2 regions of the Streptomyces sp. NPDC006655 genome follow, and region 2 is predicted to be linked to the other one. Evidence: riboswitches for the same ligand, from Rfam matches in the RefSeq annotation. Region 2 holds a riboswitch; the other holds the start of a gene.
The links. Region 2 has a riboswitch for glycine ahead of gcvP (aminomethyl-transferring glycine dehydrogenase). Riboswitches for the same ligand answer to the same signal wherever they lie in the genome.
Positions count from the first base shown of each region.

Region 1: another riboswitch for glycine. It lies ahead of gcvT (glycine cleavage system aminomethyltransferase GcvT); the one in region 2 lies ahead of gcvP (aminomethyl-transferring glycine dehydrogenase).

Region 1 covers NZ_JBEYJU010000026.1:82,232-85,627, reverse strand. The annotation lists gene glyA (serine hydroxymethyltransferase) at 1-14, opposite strand, end outside; gene gcvH (glycine cleavage system protein GcvH) at 75-452, opposite strand; gene gcvT (glycine cleavage system aminomethyltransferase GcvT) at 551-1,678, opposite strand; glycine riboswitch at 1,848-1,948, opposite strand; gene AB0958_RS17600 (AAA family ATPase) at 2,138-2,809, shown strand; gene AB0958_RS17595 (enhanced serine sensitivity protein SseB) at 2,939-3,396, shown strand, end outside.
Region 2 covers NZ_JBEYJU010000109.1:9,904-13,299, forward strand. The annotation lists gene AB0958_RS38035 (DNA polymerase IV) at 1-397, shown strand, start outside; gene AB0958_RS38040 (PRC-barrel domain-containing protein) at 454-834, opposite strand; glycine riboswitch at 949-1,043, shown strand; gene gcvP (aminomethyl-transferring glycine dehydrogenase) at 1,218-3,396, shown strand, end outside.

The DNA of each region.
Region 1 (3,396 bases), on a different contig from region 2:
TTCAGAACGGACATCTGTTTCTACGACTCCTAAGCCGGTGTTCCTGCGGCCGTCGGCCGGCGGTGGGGTGTCCCTCAGCCGGCGGTGAAGGCGGTGTAGTCGTCGGCGGAGAGCAGGTCGGCCGGCTCGTCCGCGAAGCGCACCTTGAACAGCCAGCCGCCCTCGAAGGGCGCCGAGTTCACCAGCGACGGGTCCTCCACGACGTCCTCGTTGACCTCGGTGACCTCGCCCGTGACCGGCGAGTACAGGTCGGACACCGACTTGGTCGACTCCAGCTCGCCGCAGGTCTCGCCCGCGGTCACCGTGTCGCCGACCGCCGGCAGCTGGACGAAGACGACGTCACCGAGCGCGTTGGCCGCGTGCTCCGTGATGCCGACCTTGGCCACGCCGTCCTCGGCGGCCGACAGCCACTCGTGCTCCTTGCTGTAACGCAGCTGCTGGGGGTTGCTCATGTCCTGAATTCTCCTGTACGCGGGGGAGTGCTGATGAAGGGGGAACTGCGGAATGCGGGCCCGAGCAGCGACGATGTGCTCGGTATCACCCGCGGTCGCTACTTCTGGCGCTTGTAGAACGGCAGCGGCACGACCTCGTACGGCTCGTGGCTGCCCCGGATGTCGACACCGACCCCGGCCGTGCCGGGCGCCGAGTGCGCCGCGTCGACGTACGCCATGGCGATCGGCCTGCCCAGGGTGGGGGAGGGGGCGCCGGAGGTGACCTCGCCGATCACCTTGCCCGCGGCGACCACCGGGTAACCGGCGCGCGGCACCCGGCGGCCCTCGGCGACCAGACCGACGAGGACGCGCGGCGGGTCCGACTCCGCGCGGGCCGCCGCCTCGGTGAGCGCCTCGCGCCCCACGAAGTCGCCCTCCTTGTCGAACTTCACCACCCGGCCGAGCCCGGCGTCGAAGGGGGTCAGCGAGGCGCTGAGCTCATGGCCGTAGAGCGGCATGCCCGCTTCGAGCCGCAGGGTGTCCCGGCAGGACAGGCCGCAGGGCACCAGCCCCGCAGGCCTGCCCGCCTCGGTCAGGGCCTGCCACAGCTGCACCGCGTGCTCCGGCTTCACGAACAGCTCGAAGCCGTCCTCGCCGGTGTAGCCGGTGCGGGCGATCAGCGCTGGGACCCCGGCGACGGTGCCGGGCAGCCCGGCGTAGTACTTGAGGCCGTCCAGGTCGGCGTCGGTGAGGGACTTCAGGATCCCGGGCGACTCGGGCCCCTGGACGGCGATCAGGGCGTACGCGTCCCGGTCGTCGCGCACCTCGGCGTCGAAGCCGGCGGCCCGCTCCCGCAGCGCGTCGAGGACCACCTGGGCGTTGGAGGCGTTGGCGACCACCAGGTACTCGGTGTCGGCCGTGCGGTAGACGATCAGGTCGTCGAGGATGCCGCCGTCGGCCCGGCAGATCATGGTGTAGCGGGCGCGGCCCGGCCCGACGGAGGCGATGTTCCCGACCAGGGCGTGGTTCAGCAGCCGGGCCGCCTCGGGCCCGGTCACGGTGATCTCGCCCATGTGGGAGAGGTCGAAGAGGCCGGCCGCGGTGCGCACCGCGACGTGCTCGTCGCGCTCGGAGCCGTAGCGCAGGGGCATGTCCCAGCCGGCGAAGTCGGTCATGGTCGCGCCGAGCGAGCGGTGCAGGGCATCGAGTGCGGTGCGGCGGGGTGCGGCGGAATCGGTACTGCTCATCGGTCGGTCGTCTCCCAAGGGTCCCAAAGGCGTGACAGGCGAGGGCGGTCCTCCCCGCTGTCCTCCCCATCTGTCATCGGAACCTGAGAGGTTCGCCCTGACCCACGCGGGGGCACGGCTTGCACCTTGGGTGGAGCCACTGACACAGCGGCCCGCTTTTCAGATGTGCCTCGCCCGCGCGGTAACGGGGCCTGAGAGATTCAAGGGAGGGACTTGCTCCTTCGGCGCCCCGGGCACCGTGGTGCCGGGGGACTCTCCCGCGCGGATTCAAGCGGCCGGTATGCAGTTGGCGCGGACATCATTGCACGCCGCCCGCGACGGCGGCAGACCGGACGTGCCGCGCCCCTTTGTGACGGGCCTGTGGCAGGAAGCGAACGGAACCGCGAGACACCGTGCATTACCTTCTCTTTACATTAAGTGGGGAGAACCTTTCCTGAACCCCCAGGGAGGACGGTCACGGTGACAAGGACCACGGCGTACGCGACGACGACGGGCATCGCCCTGCCCGGGCAGCCGACGGCCCCGGCCCGCGAGCGGTGCGGCGGTCTCCCCGTCGCACCGGTCGTCCGCGACCTGCGCGACCGCGCCGGCCACAGCCCGCACGGCCTGCTCTTCGGCCCCCGTGACCTGGTGGTGGTCACCGGGCTGCCGGGCAGCGGGAAGTCCACGCTGATGCACCGCACCGTCCAGGGCATACGGATCGACTCGCAGGACACCCGCGACCGCTGGGACGCCCGGCTGGCCCGCGTCCTGCCGTACGCCGTCTACCGCCCGCTGGTCCGTCTCGCCCACTACGCCGCCCTGCGCCGCGCCCTCCGCAGCGGCGAGGGCGTGGTCGTGCACGACTGCGGGACGCAGGTCTGGGTGCGCGACTGGCTGGCCCGCGCGGCGCGCCGCCGCGGCGGCACCCTGCACCTGCTGCTGCTCGACGTCACGCCGGACACGGCCCTGGACGGCCAGCGCGAGCGCGGCCGGGGTGTCTCGCGGTACGCCTTCCTGCGCCACCGCCGGGCGGCGGGCCGGCTCATCCGCTCCGTCGAGAAGGGCGAACTGCCCCCGGGCTGCGGAGCGGCGCTCCTCCTCGACCGCGACGCGGCGGACGCACTGCGCCGCATCGCCTTCACGACCTGACCGCACCCACCCTGCGCGCGCGGCGCCCGTCCGTGCTGAACTGGGCGGGCCGAATGGGCTGCTGGCTTTGTCGGTGTCACCCGCTAGCCTTTCCAGCCTCAGCAGTGGTTTCCAACAGGCGGTAGGCAGATGGACTTCCCGGCGGACTTTCCCGCGGACTTCCCGGCACAGGCACACCCCCACCCGCACGGCGGTTGGCCCGGCAACGAACTGGAGGAGGTGCTGTCGGCCTCGCTCGGGGTGCCCGCGGCGGGGGGCCGGCTCATCGAGGTGCTGGGCCGCAGCTTCCTCTGGGTCCCGCTACCCGAGGGCGGCGGCCCGCACAGCGGCTCCCTCGACCTGCCCACCACGGAGATCGCCGGCCAGGTGTACGTCCCGGTCTTCAGCTCCGAGGAACAGTTCCGCCTGGTGGTCGGCTCGCACCTGTCGTTCACCGTCGCCCCCGCCGTCGAGTTCGCCCGCGGCCTGCCCCCGCAGGTCGGCATCGCCGTGAACCCCGGGGGAGTGGTGGGCCTTCCGCTGCCGCCGGAGGGCGTCGCCGAGCTGTGCCGGGTCGGCCGCACCGAACTGGACGGACCCGCCTCGGG
Region 2 (3,396 bases):
GGACACGACCGGGGGTGTGCGGCTGCTGGGGGTGGGCGTGACAGGGCTGGCCGACTACACCCAGGAAGACCTGTTCGCGCAGGCGGCGGGCGACGCGGCCGAGACGGTCCCGGTCGAGGACGACGTCGCGGCGCCGACGGCTTCGCAGGATTCGGTCACCGAGCGGCGGTGGCCCGCGGGCCACGACGTGCGGCATGCGGAGTACGGACACGGATGGGTGCAGGGGAGTGGGCTCGGGAGGGTGACGGTGCGGTTCGAGACGCCGGGGGCGGTGACGGCGGGGCGGGTGCGGACCTTCCGGGTCGACGACCTCGAGCTGGAGCCGGCGGATCCGCTGCCGCTGGTGGAGAAAGGACGGGGAGTGCGGGTGGACAGGGCCGGCGGAGGACAGGGGTGAGGGCTGGGCGGGTGAGGGCGGGGCGTGGTCGCCGGTCGGCTCCACCGGGTCGGGCGCTATGCCCCGGCGTCCTCCGTGCCCGCCAGCTTGCCGAAGTCGTGGTCCGGGTGAGGGCGCGGCGGGACAGGGGTGTCCAGGCCGTAGTGGTGGTAGAGCTGGAGCTCCTGCTCGGGCGACAGATGGCGGCCGACGCCGAAGTCCGGGGCGTCCCTGATCAACGCCCGTTCGAAGGGGACGCGCAGGGTGCCCTCGACCAGTTCGCTGGGCTCCAGGGGCACGAACGCGTCCCGGGAGAACAGGCCGGTGCGTATGGCCGCCCACTCCGGCACGCCCGTCGCGTCGTCGAGGTACACCTCGTCGATCGTGCCGATCTTCGTGCCGTTGCGGTCGAACGCCTTGCGGCCGATCAGGTTGCGCGGATCGATGTCGGTCTGCACGGGCCCTCCACTTGGTCGCAACTCATCCGTAAGCACTACAAAAGAGCACATTCAACGAGGCGGCCACTCGAAGACCCGTGCGCTGCCCCCGCTGGTAGGCTGGCAAGCGGCTGCTGACCCCGTGCGGGAGAGTCCTTCGGGTAAACCGGAGGCGCCGAAGGAGCAAATCCTCCCCGGAATCTCTCAGGCCCACGTACCGCACGGACGAGGTCACTCTGGAAAGCAGGGCGGATGTCGACGGTGTCCGCTCTCACCGACGGTGCAAGCCGGAGCCCTCGGGCGTCCGGCGAAGCTCTCAGGTTGAGATGACAGAGGGGGAGGCCGTCGGGGTACCCGTGCCGGGGTGCCCCTCGAAGGTCGCGTCAGACCAGGAGGCCTCCGCAATGACCGCCCACCGCCCCTCGCTCTCCGAGCTCGAACAGGGAATTCCCTTCGAGCAGCGTCACATCGGGCCCGACCAGGAGGCGCGGGCCAAGATGCTCGCGCAGGTCGGCTACGGCTCGCTGGACGAGCTGACGGCCGCCGCCGTGCCGGACGTGATCAAGAACGCCGACAGCCTGGAGCTGCCCGGCGCCCGCACCGAGGCCGAGGTGCTGGCCGAGCTGCGCTCGCTCGCCGACCGCAACCAGGTGCTCGGCTCGATGATCGGCCTGGGCTACTACGGCACCTTCACCCCGCCCGTCATCCTGCGCAACGTGATGGAGAACCCCGCCTGGTACACGGCCTACACGCCGTACCAGCCGGAGATCTCGCAGGGCCGGCTGGAAGCGCTGCTGAACTTCCAGACCGCGGTCGCCGACCTCACCGGACTGCCCACCTCCGGCGCCTCGCTGCTCGACGAGGGCACGGCCGCCGCCGAGGCCGTGGCCCTGTCGCTGCGCATGGGCAAGAACAAGAAGGGCGTCTACGTCGTCGACGCGGACGCGCTGCCGCAGACCATCGCCGTGATCCGGACCCGGGCCGAGCCGACGGGCCTGGAGGTCGTGGTCGCCGACCTCGCCGACGGCATCCCGGCGGACCTCGCCGCGCGTGAGATCAACGGCGTGCTCATCCAGTACCCCGGCGCCTCCGGAGCCGTACGCGACATCAAGCCCGTCATCGAGCAGGCGCACGAGCTCGGCGCGCTCGTCACCGTCGCCGCCGACCTGCTCGCGCTGACCCTGCTGGCCTCGCCGGGCGAGCTGGGCGCCGACATCGCCGTCGGCACCACCCAGCGCTTCGGCGTACCGATGGGCTTCGGCGGACCGCACGCCGGCTACATGGCGGTCCGCGAGAAGTTCGCGCGCAGCCTGCCCGGACGGCTCGTGGGCGTGTCCGTGGACGCCGACGGGAACAAGGCCTACCGGCTCGCGCTGCAGACCCGTGAGCAGCACATCCGCCGGGAGAAGGCCACCAGCAACATCTGCACCGCCCAGGTGCTGCTCGCCGTGATGGCCGGCATGTACGCCGTCTACCACGGCCCCGAGGGGCTCAGGGCCATCGCCCGGCGCACCCACCGGTACGCCACCGTCCTCGCGGCCGGGCTCACGGCAGGCGGTGTCGAGATCGTGCACGGCGCCTACTTCGACACCCTCACCGCCCGGGTGCCCGGCAAGGCGGCCGAGATCGTCGCCGCTGCCCGCGAGAACGGTGTCAACCTGCGGCTCGTCGACGCCGACCACGTCTCCATGGCCTGCGACGAGACCACCACGCGCGCCCAGCTGGCCGCCGTCTGGACCGCTTTCGGAGTCGAGGGCGACGTCGAGGCGCTCGACGCGACCGCCGAGGACACGCTGCCCGCGGCGCTGCTGCGCACCGAGGGCTACCTGACCCACCCCGTCTTCCACGACCACCGTTCCGAGACCGCGATGCTCCGCTACCTGCGCAGGCTCGCCGACCGGGACTACGCGCTGGACCGGGGCATGATCCCGCTGGGCTCCTGCACCATGAAGCTCAACGCGACCACCGAGATGGAGCCGGTCACCTGGCCCGAGTTCGGCCAGCTGCACCCCTTCGCCCCCGCCGAGCAGGCTCAGGGCTATCTGACGCTCATCCGGGAACTGGAGGAGCGGCTCGCCGAGGTCACCGGGTACGACAAGGTGTCCCTGCAGCCCAACGCCGGGTCGCAGGGCGAGCTCGCCGGACTGCTCGCCGTCCGCGCCTACCACCGGGCCAACGGCGACGCGCAGCGGACCGTCTGCCTGATCCCGTCCTCCGCGCACGGCACCAACGCCGCCAGCGCCGTGATGGCCGGGATGAAGGTCGTCGTCGTGAAGACCGCCGGGGACGGCGAGATCGACGTCGAGGACCTGCGGGCGAAGATCGAGCAGCACCGGGACGAGCTCGCGGTGCTGATGATCACCTACCCGTCCACCCACGGTGTGTTCGAGGAGCACGTCGCCGACATCTGCGGACAGGTCCACGAGGCCGGCGGCCAGGTCTACGTCGACGGCGCCAACCTGAACGCCCTGGTCGGCCTCGCCAAGCCGGGACACTTCGGCGGCGACGTGTCCCACCTGAATCTGCACAAGACCTTCTGCATCCCGCACGGCGGCGGCGGCCCGGGCGTCGGCCCGGTGGCGG